DNA from 2 places in the Blastochloris tepida genome. Region 2 is predicted to be linked to the other one. Evidence: predicted binding sites of a transcription regulator. Region 2 holds the regulator's gene; the other holds the start of a gene.
What was found. Region 2 encodes PhoB, which activates phosphate uptake and scavenging genes when phosphate is short. Its sites were predicted from a motif close to TGTCATNNANCTGTCAT; they were not measured.

Region 1 (6,876 bases), 1.1 Mb from region 2:
GACCAGCGCCCAATAGAGCTGGTCCTCGATCATCTTCTCCACCGCCCAGGCGATGCCGCGATCCTTGGCGTCGAGTCCGGCGTCGAAGTCGAAGCCGTACTTTTTCTCGATATGGAAGCGGATGAAGGTCGAGTCCGGGATCCGCGTGCCGTCATCCTCGATATAGGGCAGCTTGCCCTTGGGCGCGCGCATCATGCCCGAGGTGTCGATGCGGTAGGGCAGGCCGGCGAACTTCAGCAGCAGCTCGGCCTTGAGCACGAACGGGCTGGGGTCCGGCAGGCCGAAGGCGGGACCGAAGCCATAGAGCGTGATCATCGGGGGATCCTCAAGGAGCGGGAACGACGAGCGCCTGAGCGGCGGCAGGCTGGCCGGCCTCTGGCCGGGCGGGGTCGCTTGGCGCCGGATCGGCGCCGCCGGACGCAAGGTCGCGGGCGAGGCGGGCCAGGGCGGCCGGATAGATGACGTGCTCCTGCGCCAGCACCCGCGCGGCCAGCGTGTCGGGCGTGTCGTTTGGCAGCACCGGCACGGCCGCCTGGGCCAGGATCGGCCCCGAATCGACCTCCGGCACCACCAGATGCACGGTGCAGCCGTGGATCTTCACCCCAGCATCGAGCGCCCGCTCGTGGGTGTCGAGGCCGGGGAAGGCGGGCAGCAGCGCCGGGTGGATGTTCAGCATTCGGCCCTGCCAGCGCTCGACGAAGGCCGGCGTCAGCACCCGCATGAAGCCGGCGAGGCACACCAACTCGATGCCGGCGGCCTCAAGCTCGGCCTGCAGCACGGCCTCGAACGCCGCCCGGTCCTTGCCGAAGGGACGGCTTTCCACCACCGCCGTCCGGATGCCGGCCTCGGCCGCCAGCGCGAGCCCGCCGGCCCCGGCCTTGTTGGCGATGACGAGCGCAATTTCGGCCGGAAAGCCGGGCGCGGCGGCCGCCGCGATCAGCGCCGCCATGTTGCTGCCGCGGCCGGAGATCAGCACCGCGGTTTTGACGCGCGCCATATCAGACGCCATGTCAGACGAGGTCCAGCCGGCCGGAATAGGCGACGCGGCAGCCGTCCGGCGGCACCGCCACCACCTCGCCGAGAACGGACACCCGCTCGCCCTCGGCGGTCAGCACCTCGGTGACCCGCTTGGCGTCGGCCGCGGCGACGATCGCCACCATGCCGATGCCGCAGTTGAAGGTGCGCAGCATTTCCGCTTCCGCCACACCGCCGGCCGAGGCCAGCCACCGGAACACCGGCAGCAGCGGCACGGCGGCAAGGTCGATGCGCACGCCCAAGCCATCGGGCAGCGAGCGCGGAATATTCTCGGTGAAGCCGCCGCCGGTGATGTGGGCCAGCGCCTTGACGGCGCCGGTGGCGCGGATGGCGGCGAGCAGGCTCTTCACATAGATGCGGGTGGGCTCGAGCAGGGCCTGCCCTACCTGCACGTCGGGGGCGAACGGCGCCGCCTGATCCCACTCGAACCCGGCGTCGCGGACGATCCGCCGCACCAGCGAATAGCCGTTGGAATGCACGCCCGAGGCGGCGAGCCCCAGCACCACGTCGCCGGCCGCGACATCGCCGCGCGGCAGCAGGTGGCCGCGCTCGGCGGCGCCGACCGCGAAGCCGGCGAGGTCGAAGTCGCCGCCGGCATAGACGCCCGGCATCTCGGCGGTCTCGCCGCCGATCAGCGCGCAGCCGGCGATCCGGCAGCCCTGGGCGATGCCGCCGACGATCTCGGCGCCCTGCACCGGATCGAGCCGTCCGGTCGCGAAATAATCGAGGAAGAACAGCGGCTCGGCGCCCTGGACCACGAGGTCGTTGACGCACATCGCGACCAGGTCGATGCCGATGGTGGCAAGCCGGCCGGTCTCGGCGGCGATCTTGACCTTGGTGCCGACGCCGTCGGTGGTCGAGACCAGGATGGGATCGGTGAAGCCGGCGGCCTTGAGGTCGAACGCCGCGCCGAACCCGCCGATCTCGGCATCCGCGCCACGGCGGCGGGTGGCGCGCACCTGCGGCTTGATCAGTTGCACGAGCCGGTTGCCGGCGTCGATGTCGACACCCGCATCCGCATAGGTCAGGCCGCTTCCGGTATCGCGTCTCAGGCTCATGTCGCCCTCCCGGCAGGGGGGTTAAGGCCAAACGCGGCGGCGTGCAATGGCGGGATGCGCCGGCCGCCGCCTTCCCGAGCCGCCGTCCCAAGCTGGCTTCTCAAGCCGGCTTTCCAAGCGGGGCGGGGGCCTGTATCAACCGGATGGGTCATCCGACGTTGCGGGGGTCGGGCGTGAGCATCCCCAATCTGATCACCATCGGCCGGATTCTGCTGGTTCCGGCGGTCGTCTGGGCCATATCCGCGCAGGAACTGCATCTGGCCTTCGTGCTGTTCGTCATCGCCGGCGTGTCCGACGCGGTGGACGGCTTCCTGGCCAAGCGCTTCGGCATGGCCACCGAGCTCGGCGCCTATCTCGACCCACTGGCCGACAAGGCGCTGCTGGTCAGCATCTACCTCACCCTGGCCATTCACGGGAACATCCCCCTTTGGATCACCATCCTGGTGGTCTCCCGCGACATCATGATCGTCGGCGCCATCGTGCTGTCGGGCGTGCTGGAGAAGCCGGTGACCATTCGCCCGCTGATTGTGTCGAAGCTCAACACCGCCGCCCAGATCGTGTTCGCAGCGCTGGTGCTGGGCTCGCTGGGATTCAACCTGTCGCTGGAGCCGGTGGTGGCGGTGGCGATGTACATCACGGGCGTCTTGACGGCGGTTTCGGCCGGCGCTTATCTCGCCGAATGGACACGCCACATGGCGAGCTGAGGGTCGGCGTTCGATGGCGGACGAACCCATGACCCTCCAGAAGCAGGTGACGTTCTGGCTCGTCACGCTGGCCGTCTTCATCCTCATTCTGTGGCTGCTGCGCGGCATGCTGCTGCCGTTCGTGGCAGGCATGGCGCTGGCCTATTTCCTCGATCCGGTCGCCGACCGGCTGGAGCGGCTGGGGCTCGGCCGCCTGCCGGCGACGCTGCTCATCGTCGGCGTGTTCCTGCTGGGCTTCGTGCTGAGCGTCATCCTGCTGGCGCCGCTGCTGACCAGCCAGCTCATCGCCTTCATCCAGGGCGTGCCGGACTATGTGATGTCGCTGCAGAACCTCCTGACCAGCGAAAACCGGCAATGGCTGACGCCGATGCTGGGCAACTGGCTGCCGGACGTCCAGAAATCGCTGTCCGAGCTGGTGACGCAGGGGGCGCGGTGGCTGCTCGCCTCGCTTCAGGGCCTGTGGTCGGGCGGCACTGCGCTGATCTCGGTGGTCTCGCTGATCGTGGTGACGCCGATCGTCGCCTTCTATCTGCTCTATGACTGGGAGCGGATGATCAGCGCCATCGACAGCTGGCTGCCGCTAAAGCATCGGGATACCATCCGCGAACTGGCCCGCGAGATGAACATGGCGATCGCCGGCTTCGTGCGCGGGCAGGCCGGCGTGTGCCTGATCCTGGCCTCCTATTACGCCCTCGGCCTGATCCTGGTCGGCCTGAATTTCGGCCTGCTGATCGGCTCGATGGCCGGGCTGTTCTCCTTCATCCCCTATGTCGGCTCGCTCGCCGGCTTCCTCACCGCCACCGGCGTGGCGTTCGTGCAGTTCTGGCCGGACTGGCACTGGGTGCTGGCGGTGATGGCGGTATTCGCCATCGGCCAGATCCTGGAAGGTTACATCCTGGCGCCCAATCTGGTCGGCCACAGCGTCGGCCTGCATCCGGTCTGGCTGATGTTCGCCCTGTTCGCCTTCGGCTATCTGTTCGGTTTCGTGGGTCTTCTGCTGGCGGTGCCGCTGGCGGCGGCCACCGGCGTGCTGACGCGCTTCGCGCTCAGGCGCTATCTCGCCAGCCCCTTCTATACCGGCGTACCGCGCCCCGGCCCGGACGCCGAATGACCGTCATGCCGCTTGCCGCGCCCCACCAGCTCGTCCTCGATTTCGGACAACCGCCGAGCTTCGTCCGCGAGGATTTCGTGTCGGCTCCCTGCAATGCCGATGCGCTGGCGCTGATCGAGCGCTGGCCGCACTGGCCGGACCGCGCTGTGGCGCTGGTCGGGTCCGAGGGCACGGGCAAGAGCCATCTTACCGCCATCTGGGCCGCCCAGGCCGGCGCCAAGCGGGTGCTGGCCGAAGCGCTGCAGGAGGCCGACCTCGGCACGTTGCTCGCCACCGGCGCGCTGGTGGTCGAGGATCTCGACCCGGTGGGCGTCGACCAGCCGGTGCTGTTCCATCTGCTCAATCTGGTGCGCGAGCAGGGGGCGTGGCTGCTGCTCACCGCCCGCGCGGCACCGGCGGCCGGCTTCACCCTGCCGGACCTCGTCTCCCGCCTCCGGGCGCTGCCGGTGGCGACGCTGGCCCCGGCCGACGAGACGCTGCTGCAGGCCATGGCCTTCAAGCTTTTCGCCGACCGCGGCATCGATGCCGACCCCGGCCTCGTGCGCTATCTGCTCGCCCGCATCGAGCGCTCGGCCCAGGCCCTGGCGCGCACGGTGGCGATGCTCGACGAGGCCGCACTCGCCTTGCGCCGGCCGGTGACGCGGGCGCTGGCCGCCCAGCTTCTGCCGCAGGCGTCCGAGCCCCAGGCCCCCGAGGTTGACGCAGCGCAGGCGCCGCCGCGGGCGCGCGCCGGGCGTTGAACGCTCTGCTATAGAAGTGCCCGGCAGTTTCGCGATTTTGTCATGCGTTCGTAATAGTCAGGCTGCCGAACCCCGTTTCGGAGACCCTCATGGCCAAAGACGTTCGCGCTCGTGCCCCCGCCGAGTCTGTCGCCACGCCACCGCCGGCCAAGCCTGAATCCTTAAAGCCTGAATCCGCAAAGCCTGACTCCGTGAAGGCCGAGGCCGCCAAATCCGACACGGGCAAGCCTGACAAGGGCAAGCCGGACGGGGGCGCCAAGCCGGCCAGATCCAAGGCGGAAATGGCCAAGCCGGAACTGGCCAAGACGGAACTGGCCGAGCCGGACAGCGTCACTTTGGACAAGGCAGAGCCGGAGGCTGGCCCGGTTCTGGCCGACCAGCCCGAGCGTTTCATCAATCGCGAACTGTCCTGGCTCGATTTCAACAGCCGCGTTCTGGCCGAGAGCGAGAACGCCCACCACCCGCTGCTGGAGCGGCTGCGCTTCCTGTCGATCTCGGCCAACAATCTCGACGAGTTCTTCATGGTGCGCGTCGCCGGTCTCAAGGGCCAGGAACGCGCCGGCATCACCTCACGCAGCCCGGACGGCCTGACGCCGCACGAGCAGCTCGACCGCATCGCCGTCGAGGTGGCGCGCCTGTCCACCGAGCAACAGCGGTGCTGGCGCGAGCTGCGCCGGGAGCTTGAGCAGGTGGGCATCGTCCTGGTCGACGGCGAGACGATGACCAGGGCCGAGCGCATCTGGCTCGAAGAGTATTTCCTGCGCCACATCTTCCCCATTTTGACGCCGCTCGCCATCGATCCGGCGCACCCGTTCCCGTTCATTCCCAATCTCGGCTTCTCGCTGGCGCTGCAGCTCGTCGCCGCCGATGCGCGCGCGCTCACCGCGCTGATCCGCGCCCCCGTCAAGGTCGAGCGCTTCATCCGCATTCCCGACCAGGGCGAAGCCGGCGTGGTGCGCTTCATCTCGCTGGAGCAGGTGATGGGCCTGTTCATCGGCCGCCTGTTCCCCGGCTACACGGTGAAAGGGCAGGGCGCCTTCCGGGTGATCCGCGACAGCGATCTCGAAGTCGAGGAAGAGGCCGAGGATCTCGTCCGCCTGTTCGAGACCGCGCTTAAGCAGCGCCGCCGCGGTTCGGTGATCCGCCTGGAGATCGAGGCCTCGACGCCGCGGCCGTTGCGCAGCTTCATCCAGCGCGCGCTCGGCGTCGCCGACGATGAGACGTTCCTGGTCGATGGCATCCTCGCGCTCACCGACCTGTCGCAGATCGTCGCGCTCGACAAGCCGGCGCTGAAGTTCCCGCCGTTCAACGCGCGCTTTCCCGAACGGATCCGCGACCATGGCGGCGACTGCTTCGCCGCCATCCGCCAGAAGGATCTCATCGTCCACCACCCGTATGAATCCTTCGACGTCGTGGTGCAGTTCCTCAACCAGGCGGCGGCCGATCCCAATGTGGTGGCGATCAAGCAGACGCTCTACCGCACCTCGGCCAACAGCCCCATCGTCAAGGCGCTGGCGGAGGCGGCGGAGGCCGGAAAGTCGGTCACCGCGCTGGTGGAGCTCAAGGCGCGCTTCGACGAGGAGGCCAACATCCGCTGGGCGCGCGACCTCGAGCGCGCCGGCGTACAGGTGGTGTTCGGCTTCATCGAGCTGAAGACCCACGCCAAGCTGTCGATGGTGGTGCGCCGCGAGTCCGGTTCGCTGGTGTCCTACTGCCACGTCGGCACCGGCAACTATCATCCGATCACCGCGCGCATCTACACCGACCTGTCGTTCTTCACCGCCGACCCGATGATCGCGCGCGACGTGGCGCGCATCTTCAATTTCGTCACCGGCTATGCCGAGCCGCAGGAATTGGAGCGCATGTCGGTGTCGCCGGTGACGCTCAAGAAGAAGATCCTCGACCACATCGCTCAGGAAATGGCCCACGCCAAGGCCGGGCGGCCGGCGGGGATCTGGGGCAAGATGAACGCGCTGGTCGATCCCGAGGTGATCGACGCGCTCTATGCCGCAAGCTCGGCCGGCGTGCCGGTGGAGCTGAGCGTGCGCGGCATCTGCTGCCTGCGCCCCGGCGTGCCGGGCCTGTCGGAGAACATCCGCGTCAAGTCGATCATTGGCCGCTTCCTGGAGCACAGCCGCATCTACTGCTTCGGCAACGGCCACGGCCTGCCGCACCCCAAGGCGGCGGTCTACATCTCGTCGGCCGACCTGATGCCGCGCAATCTCGAC
Region 2 (9,421 bases):
CGTGATAGTCGATGCCGGCGGTCGGCAGATTGACCAGCACCATGCCCGCCGCCGAGCGCTTCTTGAAATCGGAGGCGTATTTCAGCGAGGTGGTGCAGATGCCCGACGACAGGCCGAACTCGGTGTCGTTGGCGACCGCCACCGCCTCCTCGTAATCGCGGACGCGGATCACCGAGGCCACCGGCCCGAACACCTCCTCGCGATTGATGCGCATGGCGTTGTCGGTGTCGGTGACCAGGGCCGGCGACATGTAATAGCCCGGCGTCTCGCGATTGAGCCGCTCGCCGCCGGTGACCACGCGCCCGCCTTCCTTGCGCGCGATCTCGACATAGGCGAGGTCCTGCTCAAGCTGGCTTTGCGACACCACCGGCCCAAGCTCGCTGCCGGGGGAGAGCGCATCGCCCACCTTCAGCGCCGCAGTCTTCTCGGTCAGCGCCGCAACGAAGCGGTCGTGAATGCCGGCGGTGACGATGAGACGCGACGACGCGGTGCAGCGCTGGCCGCACTGGAAGAAGGCGCCGTTGAGGGCGGCCGCCACCGCCACGTCGAGATCGGCGTCGTCGAGCACGACAAGCGGATTCTTGCCGCCCATCTCGAGCTGCACCTTCTTGCCGCGGCTGACGCATTCGACCGCGATCGCCCGCCCGACCTCGACCGAGCCGGTGAAACTCACCGCCCGCACCTTGGGCGACGTCACGATGGCGTTGCCGACCTCGCGGCCGGAGCCCATCACCAGATTGAACACGCCGGCCGGCACCCCGGCGCGCGAGATGATCTCGGACAGCGCCCAGGCCGAGCCCGGCACCAGATCGGCGGGCTTCAGCACCACCGTGTTGCCGAAGGCGAGCGCGGGTGCAATCTTCCAGGCGGGAATGGCTATCGGGAAATTCCAGGGTGTGATCAGCCCGACCACGCCTTCCGGCTCGCGGGTGATCTCGACATCGACGCCGGCCCTGACCGAGGGAATGCGGTCGCCGCCCGGGCGCAACGCTTCGCCGGCAAAGAACTTGAACACCCGACCGGCGCGCACCACCTCGCCGATGCCGTCGGCGAGCGGCTTGCCCTCCTCGCGCGAAAGCAGGCGGCCGAGCTCATCCTTGCGGGCCAGGATCTCGGTGCCGATGCGGTCGAGGATATCGGCGCGCTGCTCGATGGTGGTGGCCCGCCACACCGGCAGCGCCGCGAACGCGGCGTCGATCGCGGCCTCGGCCTGCGCAGCGCTGGCGCGGGCGTATTCGCCCACCACGTCGTCGAGATTGGACGGGTTGACGTTTCGGTTGAGGTCGGTGCCCTCGACCCAGTCGCCGGCGATGAAGTTCCTGTGCAGCATGCCCGATCCTTCCCGAACTCTTGCCCGAACGCTTGCCCGAAATCCTGCGCGGACGGAGCGAGCCCGCACGCGCGGGACGCGGACGGTGGCGGCTCAGCCCGGCAGACCGATGTCCTCGGGCAGAACGACGTAGCGGGTGGAGCAGAATTCGCACGTCACCGTGATCCTGCCGTCCTCGACCATGTGGGCGCGGTCATCCAGCGGGAAACGGGACAGCATGTCGCGGATGGCCTCCTGCGAGCAGCGGCAGAAATTGGTCACCGGCTGCGGTTCGAACACCCGCACGCCGCGCTCGTTGAACAGCCGCCACAGCAGCCGCTCCGACGACAGGCCGGGATCGACCAGCTCGTGGTCCTCGACGGTGGCGGCCAGCGTGCGCGCCTCCACCCAGGCGTCATCCTCCGCCACCTCGTGCGGGGCGGTGCCCTCGGGCGCATCGCCGGGGTCGAGATCGGCGCGCGCCAGCCGGGCCGGATCCTTGGGCATGAACTGCACCAGCAGGCCGCCGGCCCGCCAGCTTCGCCGCGTGCCCTGCCCGGTCGCCGACATCTCTTCGGCGACCGCCAGACGCACGAAGGTGGGGATCTGCTCCGACTGGGCGAAATACTGGTGGGCGGCAGCTTCCAGCCCCTGCCCCGACAGCTCGACCACGCCCTGATAGCGGGCCATGTCCGACCCCTGGTCGATGGTCATGGCGAGGTGGCCGCGGCCCAGCAGCGCCGCCGGCCGCACGTCCTCGGCCGCCGCCACCGCCGCGGCATCGAAGCGGGCGCAGGCGCGCACCTTGTTCGGGCTCTCGAAATCGACCACCAGCATCCGCACCGGGCCGTCGGTCTGGGTCTGGAGGATGAAGCGGCCCTCGAACTTGAGCGAGGCGCCGAGCAGCGCCCCCAGCGCCACCGCCTCGCCGAGCACGCGCGACACCGGCTCAGGGTAGCCGTGGCCGGCGATCATGGCATCGACCGCCGGACCGAGGGTGACGATGCGGCCGCGGACATCCAGCCCCTCGACCTGGAACGGCGTGATGCGGTCCTGCCCGGCGTTGTCGTCGGGCAGGCGCTCGCGAACGTCCCCGCTCATGCCGCCGTCCCGCTGTCGAGGCACCAGGCGAGGATGCTCTTCTGGGCGTGCAGCCGGTTCTCGGCCTCGTCGAACACCGCCGACTGCGGCCCGTCCATCACCTCGTCGGTGACCTCCTCGCCGCGATGGGCCGGCAGGCAGTGCATAAAGATCGCATCCGGCGCCGCCAGCGCCATCAGCTGCGCATTGACCTGGAAGGATTTCAGCATGTTGTGGCGGCGGGCGCTCTCGCGGTCGCCCATCGACACCCAGGTGTCGGTCAGCACGCAATCGACGCCGCGCACCGCGGCTTCCGGATCATGGCCGAAGCTGACGCGGGCGCCGGTGCGCTGCACGAACTCGGTCATGGCGGGGCGCGGCGCCAGCTCCGGCGGCGTCGCCACCCGCAGCGAGAAATCGAAGCGCTCGGCGGCGTGGATCCACGAGGCCAGCACATTGTTGGCGTCGCCGCTCCAGGCCACCGTGCGGTCGCGGATCGGCCCCTTGCGCTCCTCGAAGGTCATGACGTCGGCCATCACCTGGCAGGGATGCGACAGGCGGGTGAGGCCGTTGATGACCGGGATGGTGGCATAGTGCGCCAGCTCCATCACCGCCTCATGGTCGAGGGTGCGGATCATGATCGCATCGACATAGCGCGACAGCACGCGCGCGGTGTCGGCGATGCTCTCGCCGCGGCCGAGCTGCATCTCGGCGCCGGTGAGCATGATGGTTTCGCCGCCGAGCTGGCGCATCGCCACGTCGAACGACACGCGGGTGCGGGTCGACGGCTTGTCGAAGATCATCGCCAGGATGCGGCCCTCGAACGGCCCCTTGGCGCGGGCACCGGCGGCGCGGGCGCGCTTCATCTCGACGCCGTGGTCGAGAATGCGGCGCAGCTCCGAGGCCGGAAGCTGGTCGAGATCGAGAAAATGCCGGGGGGCGCCGTTGCTGCTCATGCCGCGGCTCCCGCCTGCGGGGCGGCGGCAAGCCGCACGCACGCCCGGTCGATCGCGTCGATGGCGGCGGCAATCTCGGCCTCGCCGATGATCAAAGGCGGCAGGAGCCGCACGACATTGTCGCCGGCCGCCACCGTCAACAGCTTCTCGGCGCGCAATGCCGCCTGCATCTCGGTGTTGGGGACGGTCGGGCGCAGGCCGAGCAGCAGCCCTTCGCCGCGCACCTCGTCGATGATCGCGGGATGGCGGTCCTTCAACTCGGCGAGGCGCTGCTTGAGCCGCAGCGCGGTCTCGCGCACCTGCTCCAGGAAGCCGTCGGCCAGCACGATGTCGAGCACCGCATTGCCCACCGCCATGGCCAGCGGATTGCCCCCGAAGGTCGAGCCATGGGTGCCGGCGGTCATGCCGCGGGCGGCCTCGGACGTGGCGAGGCACGCCCCCATCGGGAAGCCGCCGCCGATGCCCTTGGCGATCGCCATGATGTCGGGGGTGATGCCGGCCCATTCGTGGGCGAACAGCTTGCCGGTGCGGCCGACGCCGGTCTGCACCTCGTCGAGCACCAGGAGCAGGCCGGTCTCGTCGCAGATCTGGCGCAGCGCCCGGAGCGTCTGCGGCGGCAGCGGCCGCACGCCGCCCTCGCCCTGGACCGGCTCGACCAGGATTCCGGCGGTGGCCGGGCCGATCGCCGCGCGCACGGCGTCGAGGTCGCCGAACGGCACCTGATCGAAGCCGTCGACCGGCGGGCCGAACCCATCGAGATATTTCTTCTGGCCGCCGGCGGCGATGGTGGCCAGCGTGCGGCCGTGGAACGCGCCCTCGAAGGTGATCAGCCGGTAGCGCTCCGGCTGGCCGCCGCTGGCGTGATACTTGCGGGCGGTCTTGATGGCGCACTCCAGCGCCTCGGCGCCGGAATTGGTGAAGAACACCAGATCGGCGAAGGTGGCCGCGACGAGGCGCGCAGCCAGCCGCTCACCTTCGGGAATGCGATAGAGATTGGAGACGTGCCACAGCCGCGACGCCTGCTCGGTGAGCGCCGCCACCAGATGCGGATGGGCGTGCCCGAGCGAGACGACGGCGACGCCGCTGCCGAAATCGAGATATCGCTGCCCGTCGAGCGCGGTCAGCCACGCACCCTCGCCGCGGGCGAAGGCGAGGTCTGCGCGGGCATAGGTCGGCAGCAGGGCGGACGGGGCGTTCGACGTCACGGGCTCGGCAGTCACGGGCACCTCTCCGACACGCTCGCGCCGGATGGGGCTTGATGCCGGAGCGCGAGGCGGAACGGGCAGAAAGAGGGCAGTAAACGAAACGTGCCGCCCCGCGGGGCGGCACATTCGCGCTAGATAGTACCCCCGAAGGGCCGTGTGTCAACCGCGCCACACTCATCGGGATTGTTGCGGTCCGGCGGGGCGTTTTTTGGGGAAAATGAGTCGCGAGTCCGGCAGACTCTTGTCGGCGAGTCAACGCATATGTAGCCTCTGCCTTGCCTGATACGACATCTCGTCTGCGGCGGCTGTTCCCCTGAGTGATGTGGCGCGTTTGGCCGAACCCCTATGGGCTCGGCAGGGGGAAGGATTCTGCCACAGGCGAGGTGACGCGACCCCGGACGAGAGGCTGACGACCATGTCGTGGAACGACGAGCGGATCGAACAACTCAAGAAGCTGTGGGCGGATGGCCTTTCGGCCAGCCAGATCGCGGCGGAACTTGGCGGGATCACCCGCAACGCGGTGATCGGAAAGGTCCACCGGCTCGGCCTGTCGGGCCGCGCCAAGACGGCTACGGCGGCCGCGCCGCGCTCGCGCAAGCAGCGCACCCCGGCGCCGGCGCCCCGGCAGAACGGCTTCGTCCGCGGCAATGTGGTGCTGGCGCCGCGGGTCGCCCCCGAGGAGGTTCCCGAGGTCGAGACGGAGCTGGCGACCGAGCCGGTCGAGAACGTCGTGCCCATCGGCCAGCGCTGCTCGATCCTCGAACTGAACGAGGCCACATGCCGCTGGCCGATCGGCGAGCCGGGAAGGCCCGACTTCTCCTATTGCGGCGGACGGGCGATCTCCGGCCTGCCCTATTGTTCCTTCCACGCGCGCATCGCCTACCAGCCGGTGGCCGACCGCCGGCGCGACCGGCGCGTGGGCTGATACGGTTTCCGGCCGATCAAGCCGGAAAACCGAATTCCGATCGCCGAAAAATCCTCATCGGTTCAAGGATTTTTCGGCGAGACCGTTGCCGGTATCCCGAAGGGATCAACCGGAAACCATATGACACCCGACGAAGTCCGGGATCGCCGCCCCCCTCGTTCGACAACGGGATTTTCGGCGATCGGACTTCGGATCGCAGGCGGATGGGATGAAGGCGGATCGGCCGGAAGCCGCATGAAGCCGGCCCCGAACCGGACCGCGCTTCACGAATTGCGGGCGAACAGCTCGTTGAAGGAATAGCCGGCGCCGCGCACCGTGCGGATCGGGTCCGGCTCGCGGCCGCGGTTGATCGCCTTGCGCAGCCGGCCGACATGAACGTCCACCGTGCGCTCGTCGATATAGACGTCGTGACCCCACACGCCGTCGAGCAGCTGCTCGCGGGTGAAGACGCGGCCGGGCGACTGCATCAGGAATTCCAGCAGGCGGAACTCGGTGGGGCCGAGATGAATCTCGCGGCCGGCGCGATGGACGCGGCGGGTTTCGCGATCGAGCTCCAGATCGCCATAGCGCAGGAGCATGGCGATGTGCTCCGGCTTGGCGCGGCGCAGCAATGCGCGGATGCGGGCGATCAGCTCCGGCACCGAGAACGGCTTGGTGATGTAGTCGTCGGCGCCGGTGGCGAGGCCGCGCACCCGCTCGGATTCCTCGCCGCGGGCGGTGAGCATGATCACCGGCAGGCGCTGCGTCTCCGGCCGTGCCCTGAGGCGCCGGCACAGCTCGATGCCGGACAGGCCCGGCAGCATCCAGTCGAGCAGCACGAGGTCGGGCAGCCGCTCGCGCAGCAGTGTCTCGGCCTCGTCGCCGCGGGCGACGGCATCGACCTCGTAGCCTTCAACTTCAAGATTGTAGCGCAGGAGGAGCGTCAGCGGCTCCTCGTCCTCGACGATGAGAATCTTGGTACCCATCGTCCGGGGACCATGCGGGGTGTGTTCGAGGGTCACGTCTCCACCGCCACTTGATTGGGACTGAGCGTGGTCGTGTCGGCCTTGGGCCGTTCGACCGGCAGCAGCTCCCCGGTGATCAGATAGTGGGCGGTCTCGGCGATGTTGGTCGCGTGGTCGCCGATCCGCTCGATGTTCTTGGCGCAGAACAGAAGGTGGGTGCAGAAGGTGATGTTGCGGGGATCCTCCATCATGTAGGTGAGGAGCTCCCGGAACAGCGAGGTGTAGAGGGCGTCGACCTCGTCGTCGCGCTTCCACACCTGCGTCGCCAGTTCGAGGTCGCGCCGCGAATAGGCGTCGAGCACGTCCTTGAGCTGGGCCAGCACCAGCGTAGACAGGTTGACGGCGCCGAACACCACCTTGAGCGGCGGGTATTCGCCATTCATCGCCACCACCCGCTTGGCGATGTTCTTGGCGAGATCGCCGATGCGCTCGATGTCGCTGGCGAGCCGCATCGCCGAGATGATCTCGCGCAGGTCCGAGGCCATCGGCTGGCGCTTGGCGATGGTCAGCACCGCCTTGTCCTCGACCTCGCGCTGCAGCAGGTCGAGCCGGCGGTCGGCGATGATCGCGGTCTGCGCCAGCGTGGTGTCGCGCTTGAGCAGGGACTGCATGGCGTCCGACAGCATCTTCTCGGCGAGGCCGCCCATTTCGGCGATGCGCTGGCGCAGCTCGATGAGTTCGGTGTCGTAGGCGCGCACGGTGTGGTCGGTGATCATGTTCGCTCGTTCCTCAGCCGAACCGGCCGGTGATGTAGTCGAGGGTGCGGCGGTCCTTCGGATTGGTGAAGATGCTGTCCGTGAGCCCGTCCTCGACCACCACGCCGAGATGGAAGAAGGCCGTGCGCTGCGACACGCGCGCCGCCTGCTGCATCGAATGCGTGACGATGATGATGGTGTAGTTCTCGCGCAGCTCGTCGATCAGTTCCTCGACCTTGGCGGTGGCGATCGGGTCGAGCGCCGAGCAGGGCTCGTCCATCAGGATCACTTCGGGCGACACCGCAATGGCGCGGGCAATGCACAGGCGCTGCTGCTGGCCGCCGGACAGGCCGGTGCCGGGGTCGTCGAGCCGGTCCTTGACCTCTTCGAACAGCCCCGCCTTCTGCAGCGAGCCGATGACGATCTCCTCCAGCTCGGCCTTGGTGCGGGCGAGCCCGTGGATGCGCGGACCATAGGCGACGTTCTCGAAGATCGACTTGGGGAACGGATTGGGCTTCTGGAACACCATGCCGACACGGGCGCGCAGGTGAACGACGTCGAGCGCCGGATCGTAGATGTCTTGGGAATCGATCTCGATCCGGCCGGTGACGCGGCAGCCGGCGATCGTGTCATTCATCCGGTTGATGCAGCGCAGAAAGGTCGACTTTCCACACCCCGAGGGTCCGATGAACGAGGTCACCGAGCGGGCCTCGATGTCGAGCGAGACGTCCTTGAGCGCCTGCTTGTCGCCGTAATAGACATTGACGTTCCGGGCAATGACTTTGGCCGGGCGCTCCAACTGAGGCTCGGCCGCACCGGCGGTCATTGTTTCGAGAGTCGGCATTGTAGTCATCATAACACTCCAAATGGATGGCTGCGGCTCACCAGCGCCGCTCAAAACGTCTGCGCATGACGATCGCAGCGCCGTTCATGACGAACAGAAAAGCCAGAAGCACGATGATGGCCGCCGCTGTCTTCGCCTGAAAACCGATCTCGGGAAGATCCGACCAGAGATAGATCTGCACGGGAAGCACCGTCGCCGCATCGGTGATGCCGCCGGGAACCTCCACAATGAATGCGACCATTCCGATCATCAGCAGCGGAGCTGTCTCACCGAGCGCGTGGGCCATGCCAATAATCGTGCCGGTCATGATACCCGGCATGGCCAGAGGAAGAACGTGGTGAAAAACCGCCTGCTGGTGGGAGGCTCCGACACCAAGAGCCGCCTCCTTGATTGAGGGCGGCACTGCCTTGAGTGCGGCGCGCGCCGCGATGATGATCGTCGGCAACACCAGCAGTGCGAGGACGAGGCCGCCGACCAGAGGCGCCGAGCGCGGCAGGCCGAAGAAGTTCAAGAACATCGCAAGGCCCAGCAAGCCGAAGACGATCGAAGGCACGGCTGCGAGATTGTTGATGTTGACTTCCATGATCTCCGTCAACGTATTCTTCGGCGCGAACTCTTCAAGATAGACAGCGGCGGCGACCCCGATCGGCAGGCACAATATGAGCGTCACGAAAAGTGTCAGCGCCGTTCCGGTGAGGGCGCCTCGGATGCCCGCGAGTTCGGGTTCGCGGCTGTCGCCAGAGGTGAAGAACGACCAATTGAAGGCATTTATAACCAGCCCCCGTTCCTTCAAACGCTCCATCCACGCGACCTCGCGGTCGGAAACGCGGCGATTGGACTCCGGTGTCTCGTAGATGATGATTTGCCACGCTCCGGATTCAGCCGCATCGGCTGAGTCCAGCGGCTTCAGCACGTCGCCCCTGACGTCGGAACTGCCCAGTTCCTTGACCTTCACAAGGCCGCCATTGATCGCCACGAGCAAAGACGGGAGCAACGCGCCGATTTGCTCGTTCACCGCCAAGCCGTCGAACCGTCGCTGAAGCTCCGCCGCTTCGGTCTCCAGATCCTGCGCCTTCTGCGACAAGCTTTGGATCTCGGACTCGAGATCTTTGATCTCGGATTCGAGAGCCTTTTTGCTGGAGTCGCCGGGTGCCGCGAGGAGCGCACGGTTCCGCTCGGACTTATGGACCTCGACTTCCTCGACACTCTGACGCAGCCTGTTCGCTTCGCGACGCAGCGCACGGGCTTGGCGCTGCACGTGTTTCTTGATCAGACCGAGGTCTTCAGCGAACGCATTGGCTCCGACAGAAATCGTTATCTCACCCGTCGTCCCACTCGGCGTGGCCACGCCGTTGCCGATGTGACGGGTGATTTCGGTACCGATGCCCTTGAAGTAGAGATCG

Region 1: the regulator PhoB is predicted to act here: its motif matches at 4,687-4,703, upstream of BLTE_RS09695 (RNA degradosome polyphosphate kinase).

What each region holds. Positions count from the first base shown of each region.
Region 1 covers NZ_AP018907.1:2,108,306-2,115,181, reverse strand. The annotation lists gene BLTE_RS09725 (glutathione S-transferase family protein) at 1-315, opposite strand, end outside; gene purN (phosphoribosylglycinamide formyltransferase) at 326-997, opposite strand; gene purM (phosphoribosylformylglycinamidine cyclo-ligase) at 1,011-2,093, opposite strand; gene BLTE_RS09710 (CDP-alcohol phosphatidyltransferase family protein) at 2,267-2,797, shown strand; gene BLTE_RS09705 (AI-2E family transporter) at 2,826-3,908, shown strand; gene BLTE_RS09700 (HdaA/DnaA family protein) at 3,905-4,648, shown strand; gene BLTE_RS09695 (RNA degradosome polyphosphate kinase) at 4,930-6,876, shown strand, end outside.
Region 2 covers NZ_AP018907.1:3,223,442-3,232,862, forward strand. The annotation lists gene BLTE_RS14605 (aldehyde dehydrogenase family protein) at 1-1,330, opposite strand, end outside; gene BLTE_RS14610 (Hsp33 family molecular chaperone) at 1,424-2,410, opposite strand; gene argF (ornithine carbamoyltransferase) at 2,407-3,345, opposite strand; gene BLTE_RS14620 (aspartate aminotransferase family protein) at 3,342-4,565, opposite strand; gene BLTE_RS14625 (GcrA family cell cycle regulator) at 4,957-5,475, shown strand; gene phoB (phosphate regulon transcriptional regulator PhoB) at 5,739-6,440, opposite strand; gene phoU (phosphate signaling complex protein PhoU) at 6,473-7,192, opposite strand; gene pstB (phosphate ABC transporter ATP-binding protein PstB) at 7,209-8,000, opposite strand; gene pstA (phosphate ABC transporter permease PstA) at 8,056-9,421, opposite strand, start outside.